4 regions of the Embleya sp. NBC_00888 genome follow, and region 4 is predicted to be linked to each of the others. Evidence: riboswitches for the same ligand, from Rfam matches in the RefSeq annotation. Region 4 holds a riboswitch; each other region holds the start of a gene.

Region 1 (6,930 bases), 950 kb from region 4:
CGCCGGTTCGTTCCCGCGGAGGGCGTGCCGGGCCGGGGCCCGGACCTAGCCTCATAGCCGTACCCGCAGGTCGAGTGGAGGAGGAAGACCGTGGCGAAGGCACGCGGTTCGTTGACGGCCGGCCTGTTGAGCGCGGTGGTGGGCGGAGCCCTGAAGCTGTTCGCGGACGACGTGGACACACCGGTGGTCGCGCTCGGGAAGATCGGCGTCGTGTTGCTCATCGTCGGCATCGCCGAGCTGCTGTACGGGCTCTACCAGCTCACCCAGGAGGCCCGGAAGGGCTGACCGGGGCGACACCGGCCGGACCGAGGAAGCCCGGAAGGGCCGATCGGGGGACGAGCCTGGGAAGGGCCGATCGGACCGAAGAAACGTCGGAGCAGTCGGTCGGGGGACGAGCCCCGAAAGGCCGATCAGACCGAAGAACCCCCGGAACAGCCGCCGTTCGGGGCGCAACCTCGAACAGCCGATCGAACCGACCCGGGCCCGCTCAGCCGAGCCGCCGCCGGCCCGGCCGACGGTGGGCGACGAACGCCAGGACACCCGCCCCGAGCACGGCCGAGCCGAGGAACGCCACGAGCAGCGACCCGCCGCCCGGATCGACCCCGGCGCGCGGACGCGCCGCCGACGCGGCCGAGGGTGCGCGGAGTTCGTCGACGCCGCGATGGACGCCGAGCTTGCCCGCCCGGGTCTCGACCGGCCGGCCGGACGCACCGGGGCCGGCCACCACCTCGATCCGCACGCTCGCGGTGGCCTCGCGGCCGAGCCGGTCGACGATCGTGTAGCGAAAGCTGTCGCGTCCGGTGAAGCCCGGCCCCGGCGTGTACCGCAGCACCGAATCCGCCTCGTCCCGCTGGAGCACCAGGCCGTGTTCGGGATTGGTGTACGACAGCACGACCAGCCCTTCGCCGGAGTCGCCGGCCAGGACCGGGACGTCCACCGACTGCCCGGCGCGAGTGCCCGCCCGATCGGCGACGGCACGCGGGACGGGCGGCAGGATCGCCTCGGGCTCGTCCCTCGGCCGCACCCGGTCGCCGGACCCGACGGGGCGCCCGGCGCCGGCGGTCAACAGCGCGGCGGACGGGGTGGGGCCTCCCGTTCCCGCGCCAAGGGGCCCGGCGGGTGGGGTGGCGTGTCCCGACCCGGCGCCGAAGTCCGCCGCGGAAGGGGTCGGCCGCGCCGAACCGGCATCGAAGAGCCGCACGGAGGAGGCGAGATGCCGTCCCTCGGCGCCGAACCACCCCGCGCAGGCGGCGGGATGCCCCGACCCCGCTCCGAACAGCGAAGCACAACAAGCCAGGACCACGCCCGCTCGAGGTACCCGACCCACCCGACATGCCTGACCCACCCGACGCGTCGGACCGGCTGGTTCAGGTGTTCCGGACACCGTGGACACGCATACCTCCGGCACTGATTTCCCGGCACGGCCGGATCTCGGATCGACTCACCGGCGCTCGCCGGCACCCTTCGGCGCCGATACCGCCGGGCCGACGCCGGCCGAGGGAGCCGCTCTCGGAATCCGATCCTGGGCTTCGCCCGCGCCGGTCCGGGGCTCGGCGCGCGGACCGGCGGCAAGCTTCACCCGCACGCGTGGTCCGGATCCGACGGTGGACCGGGCCCGTCGGGCGTGTCATGGTGGGAGGCGCAAGGCGACGGCGGTACGAGGAAGCCGGTGTGAATCCGGCGCGGTCCCGCCACTGTGATCGGGGAGCGACTCCCGAACCGGCCACGGCCCCCAGACGGGTCGGAAGGCCGGGAGGAGCGATGATCCGAGAGCCAGGAGACTCACGTCGTCGCCACCTCACCAACCGGGGCGGATTTCCCCGAGAGAGGCCGGTGCCGACCATGTCCTTGGTTCTGAGCCGGATCTACACCCGTACCGGCGATGCCGGCACGACCGCGCTGGGCGACAACTCCCGGACGCGCAAGACCGATCCGAGGTTGGCGGCGTACGCCGACACGGACGAGACCAACGCGGCGATCGGGGTCGTGCTCGCGCTCGGCGACCCGCAACCGCAGACACGCGCGGTATTGGCGCAACTGCAGCACGACCTGTTCGACGTCGGCGCGGACCTGTGCGCGCCGATCGCCGAGGGGGACACCCGGCTGCGGATCACCGAGGCGGACGTGGCCCGGCTGGAGGAGCACTGCGACGCGTTCAACGCGGAACTGACCGCGCTGCGTTCCTTCGTACTGCCCGGCGGCAGCCCGGCCGCGGCCCTGCTGCACGTGGCCCGCACCTCGGCCCGCCGCGCCGAGCGCTCGACCTGGGCGCTGATCGAGGCGGACGAGCGGGCGACGGCGGGCGGGGCCGCGACCGTCAACCCGCTCACCGCGCGCTACCTCAACCGGTTGTCCGACCTGCTGTTCGTCCTCGCCCGGCGGGCCAACGCCGGCGGTGCGGGTGATGTGTTGTGGCGTCCGGGCGACAGCCGCTGACCGGCGCGCGGTCGCGGTCCCACGTCGGCGGGCCGCTGCGCCGGCTCGCCGACGTGGGGCCCTACTTCGAGCTGCGGACCGGACCGATCACCGACGGCGCGGGCTTTCGGCCGTTGGCCGAGCTGTACGACCGGGCCGCGCCCGCCGCGTGGGCGGACCGGGTGGAGCACGTACGGGCCCGGCTGCGGACCGAGGAACCGCGGGTCGCCGCGTCGATCCTGTACCTGGGCGTGGCCTCACGGTTGTGGTCGGTGGCACTGGGCGCGGCGGTGCTCGGCCGGGTGGTGCCCGACCTGGATCCGGCCCGGACGTACTGGCGCTTCCCGGACGCCGGGCCGGTCGAGTTGTGGGCGCCCGATCCGGCGCCGGTGCCGGTGTCGGACGACCGTTCGGGGATCGAGCAACTTCACGACGCGGTGTTGCTCGGGCATCTGGTGCCGCTCGCCGGGGCGACCCGAGCGGTGGTGCCGGTCGCCGAGCGACTGCTGTGGGGCAACGCCGCGTCGGCCCTGGTCGGCGCGGCCCGCGTGTTGCACCGGCACCTGGCTCCGGCCGAGCCGGAACTCGTCGCGACCACACGCGTGTTCGCCGACGGCCTGTTGGCCGCCGGCCGGTTGCGCGGAACCGGCCTGCACGGTGCGCTCGGCGCGTTCCGCCGCACCACGTGCTGCCTGTACTACCGGATCCCCGGAGGCGGTACGTGCGGCGACTGCGTCTTCCACGACAAGCCGCCGCGCCCGGCCCGGACCCGGATCGGGTCGTCGGCACCGGGTCGGGGCAGCGCGGGCTGAGCATTCCCGGCCTGCGCGTTCGGTTCGCTCCGGGCACCGGGAACCGTGTGTCGGGTCCCGCGCGGAGCGGCCGACCGGGTGAATCGGTCGGACACGCCGAGCCGCGCATTCGGGTGACATTCCCGGATCCTCGGCCCGGTTGTTTCTAGCCTCGGCCTCGAGACACCGACTCCGGCATCGACGAACCCGAACGCCGTGGCCGTGTCCTCGGTCCTGCCGGGTCTGCGCCCCCGGCAGGATCGGGGAGACGGCCCCGGCCGTCGAAGGCCCGCCGAGGACGAATGACCGGGCGCCCGCGGGGCAGGCGCCAGGCGCGGTCCTCGGCGGTGACGCGAGGACATCGAGACCGTGAAGAGGAGTACGCACCGATGAGTACCCCAGGCCGAGACTCCGGCGGCAGGTCCGCGTCGCGCGATCCCGACGAGATCGCCGCGTTCCCGACCGTCCTTCCCCCCGCCGTCGAATCACCCACGCAGAGCGCACTCCCGCAGCAGGAGCCGACGCTGAGCCGCAAACGTGAGCAACTGGATCACGCGGTGGAGGAGTTGACCCAGGCCGAGCCGCCCGAGACGGTGCACCGCAAGGTGGGCGAGGCCGCCGAGCAGGTCGGCCGAGGAACCGACCGTGCCGCGGGGCGGGCCCGACGCCGGGCCGAACGGCTCGAAGCGGCGGCCGGCGAAGCCGCCGAACAGGCCGCGGGCACCGTCCGCGACCGGGCCGGGCAGGCCAAGGACGCCGCCCGGGACCGGGCCGGGCAAGCGAAGGACGCCGCGCGGGAGGGTGCCGGGCAGGCCAAAAAGGCCGCCCGGGACCGGGCCGAGCAGGCCAAGGACGCCGTCCAGGACCGCACCGAGCACGCCAAGGACGCCGCGCGGCAGCGTGTCGAGCAGGCCAAGGAGACGGCCCGGCACAAGACCGCGAAGGCCAAGGAGGCGGTCGGCCACCGCACCGAAGAGCTCATCGAGGCGGCCGGACACCGCGCCGAGCAGGCCAAGGAAGCCGTCGAGCACCGGGCCGGAGAGCTCAAGGAAGCAGCCGGGCACCGCGCCGAGGAGCTCAAGGACGCGGCCGTGCACAAGGTCGGTCAGGCCCGCGAGTCGGCCGGTGACCGGGTCGGACACGCCAAGGATCGCACCGTCGAGGTCGGACACACGGCCGGCAACCAACTCTTCGACCACACCCCGGACCCGCTCCGGCACGCGACCCTCACCGGCTCGGCGGAGATCCGCCGACGCCCGGTGCCGGCCGCTGCCGCCGCGGTCGCGACCGTGCTCGTCCTGATCTGGGCGATCCGCAGGTCGCGCCGCTGAATCGACCGCGCCGACGGCCCGACCGCACCCGCCACCCCGGCCGCGCCGACCCTCGGGCCGGTGCGCCGGGCGCGGCCGGGAACCCGGCTCAACGGCCCACCGCGTCCTCGGTCCACCTCCGCAACATCCGCCGGGTCGCCGCGTCCGCACCGGGTCCGTACTTCGCGGGCGCCGTCGCCGCGATCGCGAGTCGCACGTCGGCCTCGGCCCGTTCCGCGCCCCGCGCGTACTCGGCCGGCAGCGTGGCGTCCAGGGTCGCGGCCAGTTCGGGCTCGGCCGCGTGCGCCAGGATCAACCCGGTCAGATCCTCACCCGGCAGCCCATAGCCCGCGTGCGACCAGTCGAGCAGCACGACGTCCTCGTCGCGCGCGATCAGATCCACCGGCCGCAGGTTCAGATGGCAAGGCACGTACGGCAGTTCGACGGTCCGGGCGGCCAGTGGTCCGACCGGGGGCGGGCGCTCGAACAGCCAGGACGGCCCGGCCGGTCGGGGGACGGCCTGCGCGGCGCCGAGCCGCCGGGCGAAATCGGCCCACCGGGGGACGTCCCACGTGGTTCCGGACCGCCCGCGTACGAAGTCCAGCCACAACGCGACCGACCCGTCCTCGCGCGGATCCGCGCGCAGTCGCCGGGGCGCGGTCAGCCCGAAGTCGCCGTAGACGGTGTGCGCGAAGCCGCTCTCGTACGCCTCGACCTCCCGGGCCCAGTAGCGCGGATTGGCCGCCGCCGTGCCGTCCGGTGTCGCGAGCTTGAGCACCGCGTCCGTACGGCTGCCCAGCACGTGCCACACGTCGGCGTGTGTGGACAGCGGCGTGGCGCCCAGCGGGGAGCCCAGTTCGGGCGGTACGGACTCGATGCGCACCGGCGGCGGCACGGCGGACTCACTCAGGGTCGGCTCCGGGACGGTGGACCGGCGGTCAACGGAAGACCGGGGCTCGGGGCGGCCGCCGGCGGCCGATGTGATGCCGGTAGGCGAGCAGCGAGGTCGAGCGACGAGCGTGCCGCGGTCGACCCGATCGCACGGTGTGTCCGGCCGGCCGGGGCACGGTGGGCAGCGCGACCGGGGTCGGGGTGGGCGCGGCGGGTTCGATCGCCGGTCGCGCGGTGGACGGCACGGGCAACGGGGTCGGCGGCGGTGGGGTCAGCGAGCCCAACATGCGGTCCTCGAGCCAGGAGAGCCCGGGTATCAGCAGGAACATCACGATCGGTGCAAGCAGAGCGAGGACCAAGTACATGATTGCCGCCTGGGGGTGAGCGCGTCCGGGCCGTAGTGAGCACCTAGCCGGTGACGATCGGCGCAAACGTGACGGTTAGGCAACGAAGGGCGTTGACCCAGGTCCGAAGATGATCGATTTCGATCAATAGCTGAGCCATGTGGGTGATCGATCAAGCCAACGTGCTCATGAGCGGGGAAGGCATCGACGCTCCGCCGCGGTTCCTGACAGCCTGTTCGGATGGCGAACGACGGCACCACGCTCGACTGTGACGCGATCCTGTTCGATCTCGACGGTGTGTTGGTGGACTCCCATCCGCTGATCGAACGCATCCTGCGGGCGTGGGCGGCCGATCGCGGCGTGGACCCGGACGCGGCGGTCGCGGCGTCGTACGGCCGTCGCGACATCGACCTGGTGCGCGTGGTCGCCCCCACGCTGGACGCCGAGGTCGAGGCCGCGTGGATCGTCGAGCGCGAGGAGCGCGAATTCACCGGCATCATCCCGATCCCCGGTGCGGCCGGGCTGCTCGCCGCACTGCCCGCGGCGCGCTGGGCCATCGTCACGTCGGGCACCCGCAAGGTGGCGAGTGGGCGACTGCGCGCGGCGGAACTGCCCGCACCGGTGTACATGGTCACCGCGGAGGACGTTCGCGAGGGCAAGCCGGCTCCGGAGGGCTACCTGCGCGCGGCCGGTCTGCTCGGCGTACGACCGGACCGCTGCCTGGTGGTGGAGGACGCGGAGAGCGGTGTGCGGGCGGCCGAGGCGGCCGGGATGCGTTGCCTGGGCATCGGTGCGGCCCTGGTCGGGGGCGAGATCGGCGCCGCGTTGGACGCGTGGGCCGCGGACCTGCGTCCGGTCGATCCCGAGGTGGTCACGGCAGGACATGTCCGGCTGAACATTCACCCGAATGGGTCAAACTAGGGACGCAACCTCTGGGGCCCCATCCGCGTCTACAAGGGAGCACGACTCGGGGAACACTCCACATTTGGGTTTGGGTCGGGAGAGGCACCACTCGATGAAGAAGACTCGTATATCCCTCGCGGTCACCGTGACCGCGATCCTGGCCTTGTCGGCCTGCAACTCCGGCTCGTCGAGCGATTCGACCGCGAAGGCCGGTGCGCAGTCGCCGCTGCCCGTGACCTCCTCCTCCGCACCGGTGACGCCGGCGCCCGAGAGCAC
Region 2 (6,930 bases), on a different replicon from region 4:
GATTCCGGAGACAGCTCGCGAAGGAGAGTTCCGTGACCACCAAGTCCGCAGCCGCGGCAACCCGCGCCACCGTGTACGGCTACCCCCGACAGGGCCCGCGCCGGGAGTTGAAGAAGGCCATCGAGGGCTACTGGGCCGGTCGGGTCACCGCCGACGGGCTTCGCGACACCGCGGCCGAACTGCGCCGCGCCAACCGCGATCGGCTCGCCGATGCCGGCGTGCACGAGGTGCCCACCGGTGACTTCTCGCTCTACGACCACGTCCTGGACACCACCGTGATGGTCGGCGCGATCCCGCCCCGCCACCGTGCGGCCGTCGAAGCCGACGCCCTGGACGGCTACTTCGCGATGGCGCGCGGCACCCAGGAGGTGGCGCCGCTGGAGATGACCAAGTGGTTCGACACGAACTACCACTACCTGGTCCCCGAACTCGGCCCCGACACCGTGTTCTCCGCGAACTCCCGCAAGCAGGTCGCCGAGTTCGAGGAGGCCGTGGCACAGGGCGTCACCGCCCGGCCCGTACTGGTCGGCCCGATCACCTATCTGCTGCTCGCCAAGCCCGCGCCCGGTGTCGCGGCCGACTTCCAGCCGCTGACCCTGTTGGACCGACTGCTGCCGGTGTACGCCGAGGTGCTCGCCGATCTGCGCGCGGCCGGCGCCGAGTGGGTGCAACTGGACGAACCCGCGCTGGTCCAGGACCGCAGCTTCGCCGAACTCAACGCCATCGCGCGCGCCTACCGCGACCTCGGCGCGCTCGCGGACCGGCCCAGGCTGCTGGTCGCCTCGTACTTCGACCGCCTCGGCGAGGCGTTGCCGATCCTGGCCAAGGCGCCGATCGAGGGGCTCGCCCTCGACTTCACCGGAGCCGCGTGCGCCAACCTGGACGCCCTGGCCGCCGTCGGCGGACTGCCCGGCAAGCGCCTGGTCGCCGGCGTCGTCGACGGGCGCAACGTGTGGATCAACGACCTCGGCAGGTCGCTGGCCACCCTGGGCACCCTGCTGGGCCTGGCCGAGCGCGTCGACGTGGCCGCGTCCTGCTCCCTGTTGCATGTGCCCCTGGACGCCGGCGACGAGCGCGATATCGACCCGCAGATCTCCCGATGGCTCGCCTTCGCCCGGCAAAAGACCGAGGAGATCGTCACGTTGGCCCGCGGCCTGGGCCAGGGCACGGACATCATCGCGACCCACCTCGCCGCCAACCGGGCCGACCTGGCCGCGCGCAAGGCCTCCGCGCTGACCCACGACCCCGCCGTACGCGCCCGCGCCGCCGCGGTCACCGACGCGGACGGCCGGCGCAGCCTGCCCTACGCCGAGCGCGCCACGACCCAACGCGCGCACCTGGGGCTGCCGTTGCTGCCCACGACCACGATCGGCTCCTTTCCGCAGACCGGCGAACTGCGCACCGCCCGCGCCGATCTGCGCGCCGGACGCATCGACGAGGCGGGCTACGAGGAACGCATCGAGTCCGAGATCCGCGACGTGATCTCCTTCCAGGAGAAGGCCGGGATCGACGTCCTGGTGCATGGCGAGGCCGAACGCAACGACATGGTGCAGTACTTCGCCGAACGACTCACCGGATACGTGGCCACCCGGCACGGCTGGGTCCAGTCCTACGGCACCCGGTACGTGCGCCCGCCGATCCTGGCCGGCGACATCTCCCGTCCCGAGCCGATGACCGTGCGCTGGACCTCGTTCGCCCAGTCGTTGTCCGACCGCCCCGTCAAGGGCATGCTCACCGGACCCGTCACGATGCTCGCGTGGTCGTTCGTGCGCGACGACCAGCCGCTCGGAACCACCGCCCGGCAGGTCGCCCTGGCGCTGCGCGACGAGGTCGACGACCTGGAGGCAGCCGGTGGTTCGGTCATCCAGGTGGACGAACCCGCGCTGCGCGAGACGTTGCCGCTGCGCGTCGCGGACCGCGCCGAATACCTGGCCTGGGCCACCGAGTCGTTCCGGCTGACCACCTCCGGCGTGCACGCGGCCACCCAGATCCACACGCACATGTGCTACGCCGAGTTCGGCGACATCGTGCAGGCGATCGACGACCTCGACGCCGACGTGATCAGCCTGGAGGCCGCCCGTTCGCACATGCAGGTCGCCCGGGAACTCGCCGCCCACGGCTACCCGCGCGAGGCCGGTCCCGGTGTGTACGACATCCACTCCCCGCGCGTCCCGAGTGCGGAGGAGGTGAGCGCTCTGCTGCGCGAGGGGTTGACCGCGATCCCCGCCGAGCGGCTGTGGGTCAACCCCGACTGCGGCCTCAAGACCCGCGGTTGGCCCGAGGTTCGCGCCTCGCTGGAGAACCTGGTGGCGGCGGCGCGCGAGGTACGGGCGACGCTCCCCGACGCCGCGTCCTGAGTCGAGACCGCCGGGGCGGGGCAGGCGCGCCCCGCCCCGGCGGTCCGGGGTCGTCCCGGCGGCCACGCGCGCCCGAACGGTGCGCGATTGTCCGCCGCGGGCTCACGGTTGGTGACGAACGGCACCGTGATCGCCCGCTCGTGCTGTTGTCCGACAGCCGGAATGCTCCGTATGCTGCACATGCCGACGTGTGTCGGCACCCTCAACTTCATAGTTCGAAACCCAGGGGAAGCCGGTCGAAATCCGGCACTGACCCGCAACCGTAGGCGGTGGCCGACAGGCCGCCGCGAGTCGGAATGCCTGGGTGCGTACGAATTGAAGGCTCCAGCTGTCGTGGACTACACGCTGAGGCCCGGACCCCCGACCGATGCCCGGCATCGGTCGGCTCCCGGGACGCGTTGGTCTCGGAAGGGTCCCATCGATGTCCTGGCTCACCGTGAGGAACACCGGCGCCGTCGCGGTCTGCGGCGCGGTCCTGGTCGCGGCCTCCCCCGTCTTCTCCGCGTCGGCAGACGCCGCGAACCCGCACGCCGACAACGCCGTCGCGGCGGCGAAATGGCAGGCCGGGGAACTGGTCGACGGCGGCATACCGGGCTTCGCCGGCTCCGACTGGGGCCTGACCATCGACACGATGATGGCGTTGTCGGCCACCCGCTCGCAGCCCGTCGCGCTCAAGGCCGCGGCGGACGCGGTGGCCGCCAACATCCGCAAGTACAACAGCGCCGAGGAGTGGGGCATGCCCGGCTCGCGGATCGCGGGTGCCACCGCGAAGGTACTCTTCGCCGCCGTGGTCGCCGACCGCGATCCGACCAGGTTCGGCGACCTGGACATGCGCGCGGAGACGCTCGACCTGATCGCCGGGGCGGACGCCGGCGACGACGCGGGTCGCATCCGGGACAAGCTCACCGGCAGTCCCGACTCGAGCAACGCGTTCGGGCAGTCGCTGGCCGTGCTGGGCCTGGCCCGCAGCGGTGGGGTGCCGCAGAGCGCGGTGGACTTCCTGATCAAGCAGCAGTGCCCCAGCGGCGGATTCCGGTTGTACCCGGGCCAGTTGGGCAGCACCGGCGCAACCTGCCAGGACACCCCGACCACCGTGCTGGACCCGGACTCGACCGGCATGGCCGTGCAGGCGCTGCTCTCCGCGGCGACCGAGAGCAAGTCGGTCGGTGCCGCGGCCGCAGCGAGGAAGGGCGCGGACTGGCTGAAGTCCAAACAGCGCGAGGACGGTTCGTTCGGCGGCTCCGGACCCACCGCGGCATCGAACACCAACAGCACCGGCCTGGCCGGCCAGGCCCTGCACGCGGCCGGCTTCCCGACCGAGGCGGACAAGGCCGCCGCGTGGGTGGCCAAGCACCAGATCACCACCGACAACGCGGGCGCCGCGACCAAGGACGTCGGCACGATCGCCTACAACGCGGAGGCCCTCACCTCGGCCCAGGCCGAGGGCATTCCGGACTTCCAGCGCGACCAATGGCGCCGCGCGACCCCACAGGCCCTGCTCGTGCTGACCGACGTCCCGCTCGGGGACCTCGGCAAGGCCCCCACCCAGCCGACCGGTACCGCCACGACCTCGCCGAAGCCGACCGACTCCGGCACCCCGGGGCCCACCGGCTCGGCCACTCACACCGGGTCGCAAACGCCGTCCGCGTCGACGTCCGCCACACCCACCACCTCGCTCAGCCAGACCGCGAGCGCGTCGATCACCGCGTCCGCGACGACCACGACCACCGCCGCCGGCACCGGCGGTTCGGTGTCGGGCGGCACGAGCAGCTCGGGTGGTGGCGGCACCACGAAGGGCGGCGGCGGAAGCCTCGCCAGGACCGGTGCCCAGGTCGGCGGGCTGCTCATGCTCTCCCTCGGACTGGTCGGCACCGGCCTCGCCGTCCGCGCCGGCGCGCGGCGCAAGAGCGGAAAGCACACATGAGGCGCCGCGGGAGTGGCGGCCGAACAGCCCGCGTGGTCACCGCGCTTGCCCTGCTCGCGCTGCCCGCCACCGCCCAGGTCACCGTCGCCGCGCCGACCGCGCACGCGGTCGACACCTCCAAGGGCACCCCCGGCTACTGCCCGGACGCCAACGGTGTCACGGTGGTGATCGACTTCCAGGAACTGGGCGGCACGACCATCGTGCGCTGCGCACGAGGTGACCAGGCCACCGGCCACGCCGCGCTCAAGAACGCGGGCATCGAGATAGCCGGTGTGGCCCGCTGGGGCGAGGCGTTCATCTGCCGGGTCGAGGGCAAGCCCGGCGCGAACTCCGAGCCGTGCATCGACACGCCTCCGGCCGGCGCCTACTGGTCGTACTGGCATTCCCCCAACGGCGGTTCGTGGACGTACAGCCAGTGGGGTGTGATGAACCGCAAGCCGCCGCCCGGCAGCTTCGAGGGCTGGTCGTTCTCCAAGAACAAGACCGAGACCACCAACCCGCCCCCGCGCGTGGCACCGGCACGCCCGGCGACGCCCACACCGCCGAATTCGCCCGCGACGAACAACCCGCAACCGCCGCCGGCCAACGGCGGATCGGGCGGCGGTACGACCTCGGCCGGGAACGGAGGCCGCACCGACTCCGGTGGGGGTGCGCCCGGCACGACCGGGACGGCGTCGTCGGGTTCGACGACCACGACCTCGGGAACCGACCCCCTCGCGCCGGGGCCGGGTGTCGCCGGCAACCCGATGGAGTCCGAGCAACCCACCGAGTCCGCGGCACCCTCGGCCCCCGCCGCGGCCGAGACGTCCGCGACCGCCTCCACCGATCCGGGCTCACCAGGCGCCTCCACTCAACCCTCCGGTATCACTCCACAAGGTCAGACCTGGACCGGAGGGGAGGAGTTGGCGACCAGGAAGCGCGACGGGATCCCGGCCACGACCATCGTCGGGACAGCCCTGCTCGTGGCGATCTGCGCGGCGGCCGGGTTCACCACGTGGCGTCGACGTACGCGCGCCGACGGGTCGAGTTGAGCACGCCCCGGGCGGGGCACCGGCCGTCTGCCGCCGCGTTCCGGCTTGGCGGTAGCCGGTTGCCGCGCACCGTGCATCCCGGCGCCTGGTGGTTGTGGGCGCTGGGCCTGGCCACCGCCGCAAGTCGCACCACCAACCCGCTGCTGCTGGCGCTGATCCTGGCCGTGGCCGGATTCGTCGTCGCCAACCGGCGCGGCGACGCGCCGTGGGCGCAGGCGTTTCGCATGTACCTGTTCCTGGGCCTGTTCATCATCGTGATGCGCGTGTTGTTCCGGATCATCTTCGGTGCGGGGGCCGCGAGCGGCCATGTGCTCGTCGACCTCCCGGAGATCCCGTTGCCCGCGTGGGCGGCGGGCATCCACCTGTTCGGCCCGGTGTCCCTGGAGCACGTGCTGGGTGGGTTCTACGACGGGCTGCGGCTGGCCACGATGATCGTGTGCCTGGGCGCGGCGAACGCACTCGCGAGCCCGAAACGCATGCTCAAGGCGGTGCCCGCGGCGCTGTACGAGGTGGGCGCGGCCGTGGTGGTCGCGCTGTCGGTGGCACCCCAACTGATCGAGAGCGTGCATCGGGTACGCCGCGCCCGCCGGCTGCGCGGCGGCGCGCAGAAGGGCATGCGGGCGCTGCGCTCGATCGCGATCCCGGTGCTCCAGGACGCGCTGGACCGCTCCCTCGCGCTCGCCGCCGCGATGGACTCGCGCGGGTACGGCCGCAACCGGCACCTGCCTCGGGCCATCCGACTGCTCACCGGCGTACTGACCCTGGTGGGCCTGATCGGCGTCTGCGTGGGGGTGTACGCGCTGCTCGACGGCAGCGCCCCGCGCTATCTGGGCGCGACCATGCTGCCCGGCGGGATCCTGGTCGCCGGTATCGGCTTCGTGCTCACCGGCCGGCGGATCAACCGCAGTGTCTACCTGCCGGACCGCTGGCGGTTCGCCGAATTCGCGGTCGCCGCGTGCGGGTTGGGCACCGGTGCGCTGCTCTACCTGACCAGCCGGATCGACGCCGGGAACCTCTATCCGTCGCTGAGCCCGCTCGCGTGGCCCGAGTTGGCCCCGCTGCCGGTGCTCGCGCTGGTCGTGGGCGCGCTGCCCGCGTGGCTGGCACCGCCGCCCCCGCTCACCGTGCCCCGGCTCGGCGACACCGTGCCCCGGCCGGACGCGACGGCCCGCACACCGACCCCGGGCCCGGCCGATGCCGGCACCACCATCAGGGAGAAGTCCGTCCGGTGATCGAATTCCGCGACGTCACCATCACCTACGCCGACGCGCCCGAACCCGCGCTCCGCGACGTCGAACTGAGCATTCCCGAAGGGGAGTTGTGCCTGGTCGTCGGTCGCACTGGGGCCGGCAAGTCCACCCTCCTGGGCGCGATCAACGGTCTGGTCCCACACTTCACCGGCGGCACCCTGCGCGGCAGCGTGCTCGTCGACGGCATCGACACCCGCTCCCGGCCGCCGCGCGAGTTCGCGCATCTGGTCGGCGTGGTCGGCCAGGACCCCCTCGCGGGTTTCGTCACCGACACGGTCGAGGAGGAACTCGCCTACGGCATGGAGCAGTTGGCCATCCCCTCGCCGGTCATGCGCAAGCGCGTCGAGGAGACCCTGGACCTGCTGGGC
Region 3 (6,930 bases), 2.0 Mb from region 4:
GCCGCTCCTTCCTGCTCGGCCTCACTCCGGAGGGTCGCGCGGTGGTCGAGCGGGCCACCGACGACCGCTTGACGGTGATCGCCGAGCGCCTCGACGACTGGTCCGACGAGGACGCCCGGACGCTGTCCGATCTGCTCGCGCGACTGAAGACCGGGTTGGCACACCGGCCGGTATCGGTGCCGGCGGTCGTGTCACACTGACCCGCATGCCGAAGTCCGCCGCAGAGGCGCGCGCCCACTTGGAGATGTTCTACGACGCGGTGGCCCGCCGAGCCACCCGCACGGAAACGTTCGGCGCGCTGACCCTGTTCATTCGCGAGGGCCAAGGGTGGCCCTTCTACGCACGACCCACGCTCGGCAGCTCCGTCGAGCCCACCGTCGCGGACGTCCGCGCGGTGCGGGCGCGGCAGAGAGAGTTGAAAGTGCCCGAGACGTTCGAATGGGTCGACGAGACCACTCCGGCGCTGCGCGCGGCCGCGATCGAGGCCGAACTGCACGTCCACGAGCACCCGTTGATGGTGCTCGACCCGGCCGAGCAGCCGGCCGAACGCCCGGCCCTGCCCGACCTGGTGACGGTGCGTCGGATCCGGGCGGACGCGACCGACCTGGCGATCGTGCACAGCGTCGCGGCGGTCGGCTTCGCGAACCCGGGGACCGCGTCGGGGACCGACGGCCCGACCGAACGGGACACCGCCGCGCTCGGCCAGGACCCGGGTCTGCTGTCCTACCTCAACGAGCGCCTGCGCACCGGGGAGACGGTGATGTTCGCCGCGTACGGCCCGGCCGGGCCGCTGTGCGTGGGCAGTTATCAACACCTGTACGGCACCACCGAGATCGTCGGTGTGGCCACCCTCCCGGCGGCCCGACGCGGCGGCCTCGCGGCGGCGGTGACCTGGGAACTGGCCCGGCACGCGCTCGCCGACGGGAGCGAGACGGTGTTCCTGTCGGCCGGCGACCAGGACGTGGCCCGCGTGTACGACCGGCTCGGCTTCCGGTCGGTGGGGACGGCGCTGATCGCGGAGGCGCCGTGAGCGCCCCGGCGCAGCCCGGACCGCCCGCGAAGCCCGTCGTGCTGCCGATCCCGCCCGGACGCAATCCCACCGCCGCCGAGATGGCCGCCGCGCACGGCCGGACCATCCCCGACGTGATCGGACCGAACCTGCGGGTTTTGTTCTGCGGGATCAACCCCGGCCTGTGGTCCGGCGCGACCGGGCGGCACTTCGCCCGCCCCGGCAACCGGTTCTGGCCCGCGCTGTACGCCTCCGGGTTCACGCCCCGCCTACTCGCGCCCGCCGAGCAGGACGCGCTGACCGCGCTCGGTCTCGGCATCACCAACGTGGTGGCCCGCACCACCGCCCGGGCGGACGAGTTGAGCCGGGACGAGTACGTCGCCGGCGGCGCGGCGCTCACCGCCAAGGTGCGCACGTACCGGCCGGCCTGGCTGGCCGTGCTCGGCATCGGCGCGTACCGGACCGGTTTCGGCCGGCCCAAGGCGGCGGTCGGTCGGCAGGCCGAGACCATCGGCGACACCCGGATCTGGGTGCTGCCGAACCCGAGCGGCCTGAACGCGCACTGGACGGCGGCGGCGCTCGGCGAGGCGTTCGCCGAACTGCGCACGGCGGCGGCCCATATCGAAAGCGAACGATCGAAAACGGCACGAACCGAAACCATCGGGACCGAAAGCACCTGACCGGAAGGCGCCCGGCCCGCCGAAACTCGGCGAAACCCACCGAAGACGGCTGAATCCGGCCGAAGATAGCCGAAGGCTGTCTGAATGCGGCCAAAGTACGGCCCGAGTACGACCCGAAGGCGCCCGACCGCCCAGGGGCGCGATCGGTGCGCCCGGGCCGGTCCGCGCGCCTGTATCCGAGTCGATTCGTCCATCGACCGAGTGGCATCACCCGGTTGGCGGTTACTTCGCGCTCCCTCGCGCGGTTGGGTCGGCATGGAGATCCTGCGGGCCCCGTTCGGGCCGTGGCCCACCGAGACGTTCGAGACACCCGTGTACGAGGCGTTGGTCGCGGAGTGGCGCGACTCGGGCCGGGAGGTGCCCCGGTCGGTGGACCGATGCCACGACCGCCCGGCACGACACGCGCGCCTACCCGGGGCCGGCCCCCGCGCCGGCCGCCCCTGAGGACGCCGACGAGGCCGCCTCCGAGGCCGCCCACACCGGCCGCCGGAGGCACCCGCCGACACGCCCGGCTCCCACCCCGCCGACACGCCCGACGGACGCCGTACCCGCCCGGCACACCCCGCGGCCGACCGTACGCCCCCGGCGCCTCGCCTTCGCCCGCTCGGCCGCCCCGCGAAAGTCTTTCTCTCGACGCCCGGACACCACGTTCGACAGGCGCCCGGCCACGCGCGCCGCGCACAACGCCGGCGTGTCGTGCGGCCGTTCGGCGGCCCGCGCGCGAGTACCGTCATGCCGGGCGTACGCCGGGAGGAGACGATTCCGCTCGGCTCGGGAGGCGCCGCGACACCCGGTGTGGACGGCCGCGCCGCCGGGAGTGGGCCCGTCCCGGCCGAAATCGTGGTAGGTCGGGAATCGCGACACGACACAACACCTGGGGGTGCGACGACCACCCCGCCACTACATATATGCTCTGCGACGCAGCTGGTTCGCCGTTCCGGTCAAACGGAGGGGCGACGCAAGAGGGAACCCGGTGTGAAGCCGGGACTGCCCCCGCAGCGGTAAGCGGGAACGAATGTCGTCCTGCGGTGCCGAACGCCCAGAGGGGTTCGGCGAGCGACGACCACGGGGAACTCCGCGGCCCGCCGAGCACATCGTGCCCGGTGGCGCCCCGGCATGCCCGCGAGTCCGAATACCTGCCGGCTGTCCGCGCCTTCGGGCGCGGGGTCACTGTACGTACGAGCTCGCGAGGAGAGAGCACGTGACCGTTGTGGACAGCGTGGGCGCGACCCGGATGCGGATCGACGAAAGCCCCGAGGACCAACTGGCTACCCTGGTGCGCACCCAGGCGCGCGATCTGCCGGAGGTCGATCCGGATCGGGTCGTCCGCCGGGTCGTCGCGGGTCTCAACGAGGGCGCGGACAAGGGAGCGGCCGCGGACCTGGCGGTGCGTACCGCCGCCGAGCTGATCGCCGAGGAACCCGCCTACTCGCGGCTCGCCGCGCGCCTGCTCGCCGGCCGGATCGCGGACGAGGCCCTCGACGCCGGGGTCACCTCGTTCAGCGCCGGCATCGCGCTCGGCCGACGCGAGGGCGTCATCGGCGCGGAGACCGCGGCGTTCGTCGCCGAGCACGCCGCCGAGTTGGACGCCGCCGTGGACGTCGACGGCGACCGGCGGTTCGAGTACTTCGGCCTGCGCACCGTGTACGACCGCTACCTGCTGCGCCACCCGGTCTCGCGCAAGGTGGTCGAGACCCCGCAGCACTTCCTGCTGCGCGTGGCGTGCGGCCTGGCCCAGGAGCCCGGCGAGGCGATCGGCTTCTACCGGCTGATGTCCTCGCTCGCCTACCTGCCCAGCTCGCCGACGCTGTTCAACTCCGGCACCGTGCACACCCAGATGTCCTCGTGCTACCTGCTCGACTCGCCCAAGGACGAACTGGAGTCGATCTACGACATGTACGGGCGAATCGCCCGACTGTCGAAGTTCGCCGGCGGCATCGGTGTGGCGTGGTCGCGGGTGCGTTCGCGCGGCTCGCTGATCCGCGGCACCAACGGGCACTCCAACGGCATCGTGCCGTGGCTCAAGACGCTCGACTCGTCCGTGGCCGCGGTCAACCAGGGCGGCCGGCGCAAGGGCGCGGCCTGCGTGTACCTGGAGACCTGGCACCCGGACATCCTGGAGTTCCTCGAACTGCGCGAGAACACCGGTGAGGACGCGCGCCGCACGCACAACCTCAACCTGGCCAACTGGGTGCCGGACCTGTTCATGCGCCGGGTCGAGGAGGACGGCGTCTGGTCGCTGTTCGACCCGAACGAGCTGCCCGAACTGCCCGACCTGTGGGGCGCCGAGTTCGACAAGGTGTACGAAGCCGCCGAGCGGGACGGCCGGTTCGTCCGGCAGATGCCCGCGCGCGACCTCTACGCCCGGATGATGCGCACGCTCGCGCAGACCGGCAACGGCTGGATGACCTTCAAGGACGCCGCCAACCGCACCTGCAACCAGGCCGCGGAGCCGGGCAACGTGGTGCACCTGTCCAACCTGTGCACCGAGATCCTCGAGGTGACCAGCGACGGCGAGACCGCCGTGTGCAACCTCGGCTCGGTCAACCTCGGCGCGCACGTGATCGCCGGCCAGGGCATGGACTGGGACAAGCTGCGCGCGACGGTGCGCACCGCGGTGGTCTTCCTGGACCGCGTGATCGACATCAACTACTACCCGACCGACCAGGCCGCCGCGTCCAACCCGCGCTGGCGTCCGGTGGGCCTGGGCCTGATGGGCCTGCAGGACGTGTTCTTCACGCTCGGCATGCCGTTCGACTCGGTCGAGGCGCGCGAGTTGTCCACGCTGATCTCCGAGGAGATCTACCTGACCGCGCTGGAGACCTCCTCGGCGCTCGCCGAGGCGCACGGCCCGCACCCGGCCTACGCCGAGACGCACGCCGCGCGCGGCCGGCTCCAGCCGGACCTGTGGGAGGGCGTGTACCCGACCCAGACCAAGCGCTGGGACGCGCTGCGCGACCGGGTCGCCGAGCACGGCCTGCGCAACTCGCTGCTCGTGGCGATCGCGCCGACCGCGACCATCGCCTCGATCGCCGGTGCCTACGAGTGCATCGAGCCGCAGGTGTCGAACCTGTTCAAGCGCGAGACGTTGTCCGGCGAGTTCCTCCAGATCAACGCCTACCTGGTGCGCGAGCTCAAGGCCCGCGGCCTGTGGACCCCCGCGGTCCGCGACCGGATCAAGCGCGCCGAGGGCTCGGTCCAGAGCATCGCCGAACTCCCGGAGGATGTGCGGGAGTTGTACCGCACTGCCTGGGAGCTCCCGCAGCGTGCGCTGATCGACCTGGCGGCGGCCCGCTCGCCGTACATCGACCAGTCGCAGTCGCTGAACCTGTTCATGGCCGACCCGACCATCGGCAAGCTGTCCTCGATGTACCGCTACGCGTGGTCCACCGGCCTCAAGACCACGTACTACCTGCGCTCGCGCCCCGCGACGCGGATCCAGCAGGCGACCGTGCCGGCGCAGGCCTCGGCCGCGCCCGTCGAGGAGATCTCGGACCTTGAGGTCATCGCCTGCTCGCTGGAGAACCCCGAAGCCTGTGAGGCGTGCACGTGAGCCTGCTCGATCCCGGAATGAACCTCACGCTGCGCCCGATGCAGTACCCGGACTTCTACGAGAAGTACCGCGCGGCGATCCGCAACACCTGGACGGTCGAAGAGGTCGACCTGCACAGCGACCTCGCCGACCTGGACAAGCTCAGCCCGGCCGAACGACACCTCGTGCAGCGCCTGGTCGCGTTCTTCGCGACCGGTGACACGATCGTGGCGAACAACCTGGTGCTGAATCTGTACCGGCACATCAACTCGCCCGAGGGGCGGCTGTACCTGTCGCGGCAACTCTTCGAAGAGGCCGTCCATGTGCAGTTCTACCTGACTCTGCTGGACACCTACATGCCCGACCACGAGGAGCGCGAGCAGGCGTTCGCCGCGGTCGAGCACATCCCCTCGATCCGGCGCAAGGCGGAGTTCTGCTTCCGCTGGATCGACTCGGCGATGGGCCTGGACCGGCTCGAATCGCGGGACGACCGGCGGCAGTTCCTGCTCAACCTGATCTGCTTCGCGGCGTGCATCGAGGGTCTGTTCTTCTACGGCGCCTTCGCGTACGTGTACTTCCTGCGCTCGCGTGGTCTGCTCAACGGCCTCGCCTCGGGGACCAACTGGGTCTTCCGCGACGAGTCCGCGCACATGGACTTCGCGTTCTCCGTGGTCGAGACGGTGCGGGCCGAGGAGCCCGACCTGTTCGACGACGAACTCGCCGAGGACGTACGGCGGATGCTCGCCGAGGCGGTCGAGGCGGAGACGGCGTTCGCGGAGGACCTGCTCCAAGGCGGCGTGTCCGGGATGACGGTCGCCGACATGCGCTCCTACCTGGAGCACGTGGCCGACCGCCGGCTGGCCCAGTTGGGCATGGCGCCGGTGTACGGCTCGGCGAACCCGTTCGGCTTCATGGAACTGCAGGACGTGCAGGAACTCTCGAACTTCTTCGAGCGGCGGGTCTCGGCCTACCAGGTCGCGGTCACCGGCTCGGTGTCGTTCGACGAGGACTTCTGAGTCCGGACGTCTTCGCGCGATCGCGCCGCCACCGCCCTGCCGTCCCGGTCCCGGGACGGCAGGGCGGTTTCGCGTTGTCGGAGACGTGCTCGCTCGGCGGCGGCGTGACGGGGGTCCGGGTCAGGACCGTTCGGCCGCGCGGCGGCGCAGCGTCGTGGCGGTGGCCTCGTCGGCCGGCAGGAACGCCTCCAGGTGCAGTTCGGCCAGCGTGATGTCGGTGGCCGTCGCGAAGGACGTCAACGTGGTCAGCAGCCGCAACTCGCCCGGGCCGTCCGGGTCGCGCAGCCGCAGCGGGACCGCGAAGCCCAGGTGGTCGGGGCCCGGTCGGGCGTCCGGGACATGGCCGCGCAGTTCCTCGATGAACGCGTCGAGCAGCGGGTCCGGGCTGCGCAGCGCCTGTGCGCGCATGTTGTCCAGGACGTGATGCCCCCAGGCGTCGAGGTTCGCCACGCGTGGCGCCATGCCCTCGGGGTGCAGCATCAGGCGCAGCATGTTCATCGGTTCCCGGAGCAACTCCGGCGACGCCCCCTCGGTCAGTACGTCGATCGCCGTGTTGGCGGCGACGATCTGCCCGTACGGGCGCAGCACCATCGCCGGGTAGGGCAGGTGGCCGTCCAACACCGCGCGCAGCGCCTCGCGCACCGGGCGCAACATCGGCGCGTCCAGGTCCGATTCGGGGAAGACCGGCGCGTA
Region 4 (6,930 bases):
ATGCCCAGCCTGCTCCTGCTGTACGCGGCCACCGCCGGCGTACTGGTCGCGCAGCACCAGGTGCACGACCCGGACGAGGTCACCGCGGGCACCATCGTGGTGGTCGGGGCGATCGCCGGCATCGTGCTGCTGATGGCCCGGATGCGGACCCGCCTGGGCGTGCAGTGGACACGTGGCGAGTCGATGTTGTTCGACCTGCGGGACCGGTTGCGGGCCCAGGGCGAGATGCCGGTACTGCCGCCGCAGTGGCATACCGAGGTGGTGCTGCGACCGGCCGGTGGGCAGTCGTTCTCCGGCGACTTCCTGGTCGCCTCGCGCGGCGCGGGCGGCGGGCGGGTGCTCGAGGTGGTGCTGGTCGACGTCTCCGGCAAGGGGCTGGCCGCGGGCACGCGCGCGTTGATGTTGTCCGGCGCGTTCGGCGGGCTGCTCGGATCGTTGCCCCCGCACGGCTTCCTGCCGGCGGCGAACGACTACCTGTTGCGCCAGGAGTGGGCGGAGGGCTTCGCGACGGCGGTGCACGTCGTGCTCGACCTGGAGTCGGGCGAGTACGAGTTGATCTCGGCGGGTCACCCACCGGGCGTGCACTGGAACGCCGGCTCCGGGCGATGGCACGTGCTCGAGGCGGTCGGCCCGCTCCTGGGGGTGATCGAGGACGCGACCTTCGAGGGCGTCAAGGGCCGGTTGGGCACCGGCGACGCGCTCCTGCTGTTCACCGATGGCATGGTGGAGATGCCCGGTGAGGACATCGCCACCGGCATCGACCGTTTCCTCGGCGAGGCCGAGCGGCTGGTCCGGGACGACTTCCACGACGCGGCGCGCCGGATCGTGGCGGCGGCCGGGCGCAACGTGGGCGACGACCGCGCGGTGGTGCTGCTGCGCCGGCGCTGAGGCCGGCCCGGGGTTCGCTCAGTGGGCGGGTTCCGCGGTGGTCGGGGTCGCACGCACGGCCAGGGCGGCCAGTTCGGCGGGCGTGCGCGGCAGGGTGCCCGCCGGGGCCAGCCCGTGTGCCGCCAGTACGGCGGCGGCCGCGTGCGCCCAGGTCGGCCGCAGGCTCGCGGCGGCCAGCAACTCGGTGTCCGCGAGCAATTCGTGCGCCGGCCCGGTGTGCAGGCGCCCGTGTGCGAGGACCGCCGCGTCGTCGGCCCAGCGCAGCGCGAGGTCCACGTCGTGGGTGGCCATCACCACCGTCGTCCCGGTCGCACGCAAGTGGTCGAGCGTGTGCAACAGCGCTTCCTGCCCGGCCGGATCCAGGCCCGCGGTCGGCTCGTCCAGCACCAGCACCTCGGGCCGCATCGCGATCGCGCCGGCGATGGCGACCCGCTTGCGCTGTCCGAAGGACAGCAGGTGCACGGGCCGCTCGGCCAGTTCGGTGATCCCGAGCGCGGCCAGCGCCTCGGCCACCCGTGAGCGCACCTCGGCCGGGTCAAGATCCAGGTTGAGCGGCCCGAACGAGACGTCCTGGGCCACCGACGCCGAGAAGAGCTGGTCGTCGGGATCCTGGACGACCAGTTGCACGGCCCGCCGCAGCGCGGTGAGCCCCTTGCGGTCGTGCCGAATCGGCACCTCGTGCAGTTCGACCCGCCCCGAGTCCGGTGTCAGGCCGCCGGTCAACAGCCGCAGCAGCGTGGTCTTCCCGCTGCCGTTGGGCCCCAGCAGCGCCAGCGCGCGTCCGGTCGGAACGGACAGGGACAGTCCGCTCAACACGGCCGGCCCGTCCTCGTAGGCGTAGCCGATCTCTCGTACCCGCAACGGAATCACGGCACCACCGATACCAGGAGAAGAGTGGCGGCGACGACCGCCGCCACGACGAACAGGGAGCCCGCGACGAACGCCCGCGAGACGCGTACCTCGTCCACCAGCACCCGCAGGCGCCCGTCGTAGCCGCGTCCGGCCAGACCCGCCTCCAGGCGCTGGGCGCGGGCGAACGCGTGCACGAAGACCGCCGAGCCGAGCCCGGCCACCGAGCGCCAACGGGCTCGCCGGGTGCGATGACCCAGCCGGCCCGCCTGGGCCTGGTTGATCCGCGTGGTCGTGTCGTAGAGCAGGAACAACATCCGATACATCACCGCGGCGACGTCCACCACGGCGGCCGGCACGCCCACCCGGGTCAGCCTCGGCAGTACGTCCGACAGCGGTGTGGTGAACGCGAACAGCAGCATCGCCAGGCCCGCGGCGGTGGAGCGGGCGAGCAACTCGGCGGCGTGGCGCGGCCCGTCCGGGGCCCAGCCGACGCCGTCCGCGCCGATCGTGACGAGCAGGGCGAGCGCGCCGGTGGCGGCGAATCCGAGCGGCGCGCGGGCGGCCCGCCACAACCGCCGGGCGGGCACGCGCGCGAAGCCGAACGCGACGACCAGGACGGTCGCCGCGACCACGACCGCGCCGGGCCACGGCGGCAGCGCCACCGCGCACCCGAGCAGCCCGAAGGAGAGCACGGCCTTGTCGGCCGGATGGCGGTGACGCCACGAACTCGCGTGCGCCGCCGCGTCGATCGGCAGCACGGGATCAGCGGCCCGGGACCGAGGCCGGCGTCTGGTCCGCCGGTGTCGCCTCGGCATTCGCCGAAGCGGCGGTCGGTTCGTCGGGCGTGTCCGAGGCGTCCGGCGCGAGCCGGCGGCGGGTGCGCTTGACCCCGAACATGTAGCCGACCACGCCCGCGCCGAGGGCGGCCTGCAACGCGAACAGGCCGGACTCGATCTCTCCGGACGGCGGTTCGTACAACGGGCTGAACCACGGTTCGTAGTCCGGGTCGTTCTCCGTGATCGCGGTCTCCGCCTGGGTGTCGGCGCCCGTGAACGGCTCGTCCTTGTGGTCGCCCATGCCGAACACCACGGGCAGGACCGCGAGCAGCACCACGGCCACCACGATCAGCAGGTTGATCTTCGTGGAGCGCTTCACTTGGACTTCTCCTCCTCGCGCGCGATCCGCGCGTCCGTGACCACACCGAGCCGGACCAGATCGCCTCGGCTGGACTGCCGCAACAAGCGCACGACCAGGACGGTCAGCAGACCCTCGCTGATCGCCAGCGGGATCTGGGTGAGGGAGAAGATGCCGCCGAACTTGGCCAACGCGCCCGCGAATCCGCTGTCCGGGTCGGGGAAGGCCAGGGCCAACTGCACGCTGGTGACGCAGTAGGTGCTCAGGTCCGCGACGAACGCGCCCACGAACACCGCGACATCCAGCGGGGTGGTGCCGCCGCGTCCGTCCAGGAGCGAACGGGCCAGCCGATACGCGCCGTAGCCGGCCCACGGGCCGACGATCGCCATGGAGAAGACGTTCGCGCCGAGCGTGGTCAGCCCGCCGTGCGCGAGCAGCAACGCCTGGAAGAGCAGGGTGATCGTGCCCAGTACGGCCATGATCGGCGGCCGGAACAGGATCGCGCCCAGTCCGGTGCCGGTGGGATGCGAGCAACTACCGGTGACGGAAGGGATCTTCAGCGCGGACAGCACGAACGAGAACGCGCCGGACGCGCCGAGCAGCAGGGTGTTCTCGGGTTTGTCGCGCACCTCGCGGGTGAGCGCGCGGGTGCCGTGGACGACGAACGGGGCCGACGCGACGCCCCAGGCGGCAGCGTGTTCCCAGGGCAGATAGCCCTCTGCGATATGCATGAGGAAGGGTCCCTCTCCAACACCTCGTGGACGGACGATCGCCGTGGCCGGTCTCCTGGCTGACGGGTCGTACGTTCACGTCTCCGCCTTCCCGGGGCCGCGCGAGCGGTCCCAGTGGCTTCCCGCGGCGACGAATCAACGTTTCCGCGGGGGTGGAGGAGAACTTCCCGATCACAGTGGCGAGGGCCGCGCCGGCATCGAACCGGCTTCCCGAGCACCACGGCGAGCCGACACTAGTGGTCGGATGGACATGGCGACAAGATGGCTTTTGCAAACCGTGCGCAAGACCACAATGCGGGCGGAGCGGTCGAGCAATTGCCGCATTCCGGAGCGTGATCGTCGACGGGTGCGGCTCGGTGCGGCGGGACGCGGTGCGGTGCGGCGTGGTGAGCGCGGCGCGGCGCCGAGCCACGCCGTGCGGTGCTCAGTTCAGGCCGGGTCCTCGGCCCCGGACCACCACGGTGCCCGCGACCCGGTCACCGACCCGCTGGCGCCGCTCGCTGGTGAGCACCGCGGCCAGGCCGACCGCGCCGAGCGCGAACGCGTCGACGCACAGCAGCAGCCAGCGGATCCCGAGCTGACGCCGCCCCGCCCGCCCGCCGGACACGTCCACGACCCGGATGCCGAACATCTGCATGCCCCACGTGCGCCCGTCGTGCTCGGCGGGCCGCAGTACCCAGTACCAGAACAGGATCGCCAGCGCGACCAGCAGCACACCGACGGTGATCGTCGCGGTCAGCGGGCCGCTGCGGATCGAACCGTCGGGATGTGTGGGCAGCAGGACGAACAGGAACATCGCGGCGCCGGGCAACAGCGCGGACGCCAGCACGTCCACCACGAACTGGCCGACCCGGCGCCACAGCACCGAGGGGTCGACCGGGCTCGCGACCTCGGGCAGCCACACCCGGGCGCGCGGGCGGGCGGGCCGCGCCGAGCGGGCGAAGTGCCGCGGAAGGCTCCGTTCGTACATGCTGTTGTACTTTCCGCAACCGGGTGATTTGACTCCCGACGCGGCCGGATATCGGCGAGATTGCGCCCGGTCGGCGGATCCGGTCGGCGGCCGGGACCGGATTGCCCGGATCCGGCGCCGACCGCGGTGATCGGATCGTCGGGTGATCAGATCGTCATCGGGCCGTCCACGCCGAACAGGTCCGGTTCGGAGCGGCTGATCACGTCGTACAGCGGCTTGTAGTTGATCCAGGCAACCGTGTCGTTGCCCAGTTGTTCCCGGGTCAGCCGCGCGTTCTCCGGCGTGATCGGCTTGAGCTCACCGGCCGCCTGGGCGAGCAGCTGTACCTGGCAGGAGCGCTCCATGGTGATGAACCACCACGCCGCCGCGTCGACCGACTGCCCCACCGTGAGCAGGCCGTGGTTGCGCAGGATCAGCGCCTTCCGCGGGCCGAGCGTCTTGGCGATGCGGCGGCCCTCCTCGGCATCGAGTACGACGCCCGCGTAATCGTCGAACAGCTCGTGGTCCTCGTAGAACGGGCACACGTCCTGCGTGATCGGTTCGAGCCGGATGCCGAGTGCGGAGATCGCCCGGCCGTGCACGGAGTGGCTGTGTGCCGCCGCGACCACGTCGGGACGGGCCGCGTGGATCTGCGAGTGGATCGCGAACGCGGCCTGGTTGACGTGGAATCGACCCTCGACGACCTGTCCCTCGTGGTTGACCAGGATCAGGTCGTCCACGGTGATGTGCTTGAACGACATCCCGAACGGGTTGACCCAGAAGTGATCGGTGAGCTCCGGATCACGCGCGGTGATGTGGCCGGCCACCCCCTCCTCGAAGCCGAACCGACCGAACAGCCGCAGCGCCGCGGTCAACCGCTCCTTGCGGTGCCGGCGCTCCTGTTCGACGGTCTCGAACGTGGGCGGCAGGGCGAAGCTCAGGTCGGCCGGGGACACCGGCTGCGGCGGGGTCGGCTGCCGGCCCTGCACGTCCTGGGCCTGCGGAGCATCGGTGCCGGACATGTGCGTCTCCTCGAACTCGACTCGGACGGGTATTCGGGCGGGGGATCGCGGCCGACGCTACCGGCGAGTCACTTCCCAGGACAGCCCCCGACGGCGGGCCGTTCGTGCGGGGCAGGGGATTTTAGCGCCCGGGTCGCGTCCGGACCGGGTTTCCGGAAATTAATCGAATATTGCCCGCAGGGCTCTTCGAGCTGCTTCTACGCTGCCGTTCAGTGAGTCCGGGACGTCGAGTTCGAAGCAGTCGAACTCGAATTCCCAGACCCGCAACAGACGCACAAGATACGGGCAACGCGCAAAGTACGGGCGCGCGGATGGAACGGGCGCACACAGGGGGAAGGGGCGCGTGACTTGAGCGGCGGGGGCGTGAATTCGACGGAGGTCGTGAGTATCGGCGCACGGGCGCCCTCGGCGACGCCCGTGTTCGGCCGCGGCGATCCGGTGCCGGTGCGGGCCAAGGCGGACGCGGGCCGGCGGGGTTCACCCGCGCGGGCTTCGACATCGAGGAGCCCGATCGCGAGGAGTTGGGCGGAGATGGCACAACCCCCGCGACGGTCGAGGCCGTCCCGGCGCAGATCAGGCGACCTGCCGACCGGGTCCGACAGCGAGTGGACCCCTGTGACCGAGGCGGATGTCATCGAAGCAATCGAGGCCCATCCCAACGCGGCAGTCGACGCCGACCCGATCGAGGTGATCCCGGTCGGGCCGCCGACCCCGGGTGTCGCAGCAGTGCCCGAGGACGAGCCTGTCGGAGTCCACCGGAAAGCCGCACCGCCGATCGCCCCGGAGGCAATCATGGCCAATATGGAAACGGCCCTCAAGGAAGCAATGACGATCGAGGGCGCCGTGGGTGTGGCCCTCGTCGACTACACGAGCGGAATGGCGCTCGGAATTCTCGGCGGCAGCAAGGAACTCGACCTGAACGTGGCCGCCGCCGGAAACACCGACGTGATGCGCGCGAAGATGCGCACGATGGAGATGTTGCACCTCGGCGACCAGATCGAGGACGTCCTGATCACGCTCGGGAAGCAGTACCACGTGATCCGGCCGCTGACCGGCCGGGCCGGCAAGGGTCTGTTCCTCTACATCGTGCTGATGAAGGACCGCGCCAACCTCGCGCTGGCCCGACACAGCCTCAAGCGTATCGAGGAGGAGATCGAGGTCTGAGTTCGCGCCCCGGCGGCGCGTTCGAGGCCCGCCGTCGGAGCCCGCAGACCCATCCTCGATACCCCTGGCGCCCCCGCCACCCCCGTGCGGTGGGCGCCATCGGGGTGTCCGGGGACCGGCGCGAGGATGCCCGGGAACCCGCGCGCGGGTTCCCGGGCCACGCACGAGGGTGTCCGGGGCCACGTACGAC

The links. A riboswitch is a leader RNA that binds a small molecule or an ion and turns the genes downstream of it on or off. The one in region 4 is predicted to bind cobalamin.
Region 1: linked by a shared signal. The riboswitch ahead of OG948_RS16990 (cob(I)yrinic acid a,c-diamide adenosyltransferase) and the one ahead of OG948_RS12685 (energy-coupling factor ABC transporter permease) in region 4 are both predicted to bind cobalamin.
Region 2: linked by a shared signal. The riboswitch ahead of OG948_RS46475 (prenyltransferase/squalene oxidase repeat-containing protein) and the one ahead of OG948_RS12685 (energy-coupling factor ABC transporter permease) in region 4 are both predicted to bind cobalamin.
Region 3: linked by a shared signal. The riboswitch ahead of OG948_RS04315 (ribonucleoside-diphosphate reductase subunit alpha) and the one ahead of OG948_RS12685 (energy-coupling factor ABC transporter permease) in region 4 are both predicted to bind cobalamin.

Annotation. Positions count from the first base shown of each region.
Region 1 covers NZ_CP108784.1:4,081,686-4,088,615, reverse strand. Annotated here, with positions in the region: gene OG948_RS17000 (DUF5708 family protein) at 91-285, shown strand; gene OG948_RS16995 (Ig-like domain-containing protein) at 488-1,201, opposite strand; cobalamin riboswitch at 1,658-1,784, shown strand; gene OG948_RS16990 (cob(I)yrinic acid a,c-diamide adenosyltransferase) at 1,843-2,436, shown strand; gene OG948_RS16985 ((2Fe-2S)-binding protein) at 2,412-3,227, shown strand; gene OG948_RS16980 (hypothetical protein) at 3,596-4,537, shown strand; gene OG948_RS16975 (hypothetical protein) at 4,626-5,411, opposite strand; gene OG948_RS16970 (hypothetical protein) at 5,455-5,772, opposite strand; gene OG948_RS16965 (HAD-IA family hydrolase) at 5,992-6,672, shown strand; gene OG948_RS16960 (L,D-transpeptidase) at 6,767-6,930, shown strand, end outside.
Region 2 covers NZ_CP108785.1:2,767,053-2,773,982, reverse strand. Annotated here, with positions in the region: gene metE (5-methyltetrahydropteroyltriglutamate--homocysteine S-methyltransferase) at 33-2,357, shown strand; cobalamin riboswitch at 2,539-2,680, shown strand; gene OG948_RS46475 (prenyltransferase/squalene oxidase repeat-containing protein) at 2,779-4,281, shown strand; gene OG948_RS46470 (hypothetical protein) at 4,278-5,312, shown strand; gene OG948_RS46465 (CbiQ family ECF transporter T component) at 5,309-6,544, shown strand; gene OG948_RS46460 (ATP-binding cassette domain-containing protein) at 6,541-6,930, shown strand, end outside.
Region 3 covers NZ_CP108784.1:1,122,662-1,129,591, reverse strand. Annotated here, with positions in the region: gene OG948_RS04330 (MarR family winged helix-turn-helix transcriptional regulator) at 1-200, shown strand, start outside; gene OG948_RS04325 (GNAT family N-acetyltransferase) at 206-1,030, shown strand; gene mug (G/U mismatch-specific DNA glycosylase) at 1,111-1,689, shown strand; cobalamin riboswitch at 2,598-2,848, shown strand; gene OG948_RS04315 (ribonucleoside-diphosphate reductase subunit alpha) at 2,924-5,242, shown strand; gene OG948_RS04310 (ribonucleotide-diphosphate reductase subunit beta) at 5,260-6,237, shown strand; gene OG948_RS04305 (helix-turn-helix transcriptional regulator) at 6,358-6,930, opposite strand, start outside.
Region 4 covers NZ_CP108784.1:3,132,700-3,139,629, reverse strand. Annotated here, with positions in the region: gene OG948_RS12705 (PP2C family protein-serine/threonine phosphatase) at 1-888, shown strand, start outside; gene OG948_RS12700 (energy-coupling factor ABC transporter ATP-binding protein) at 907-1,758, opposite strand; gene cbiQ (cobalt ECF transporter T component CbiQ) at 1,755-2,498, opposite strand; gene OG948_RS12690 (energy-coupling factor ABC transporter substrate-binding protein) at 2,503-2,895, opposite strand; gene OG948_RS12685 (energy-coupling factor ABC transporter permease) at 2,892-3,605, opposite strand; cobalamin riboswitch at 3,633-3,842, opposite strand; gene OG948_RS12680 (RDD family protein) at 4,030-4,575, opposite strand; gene OG948_RS12675 (class II aldolase/adducin family protein) at 4,722-5,576, opposite strand; gene OG948_RS12670 (hypothetical protein) at 6,369-6,740, shown strand.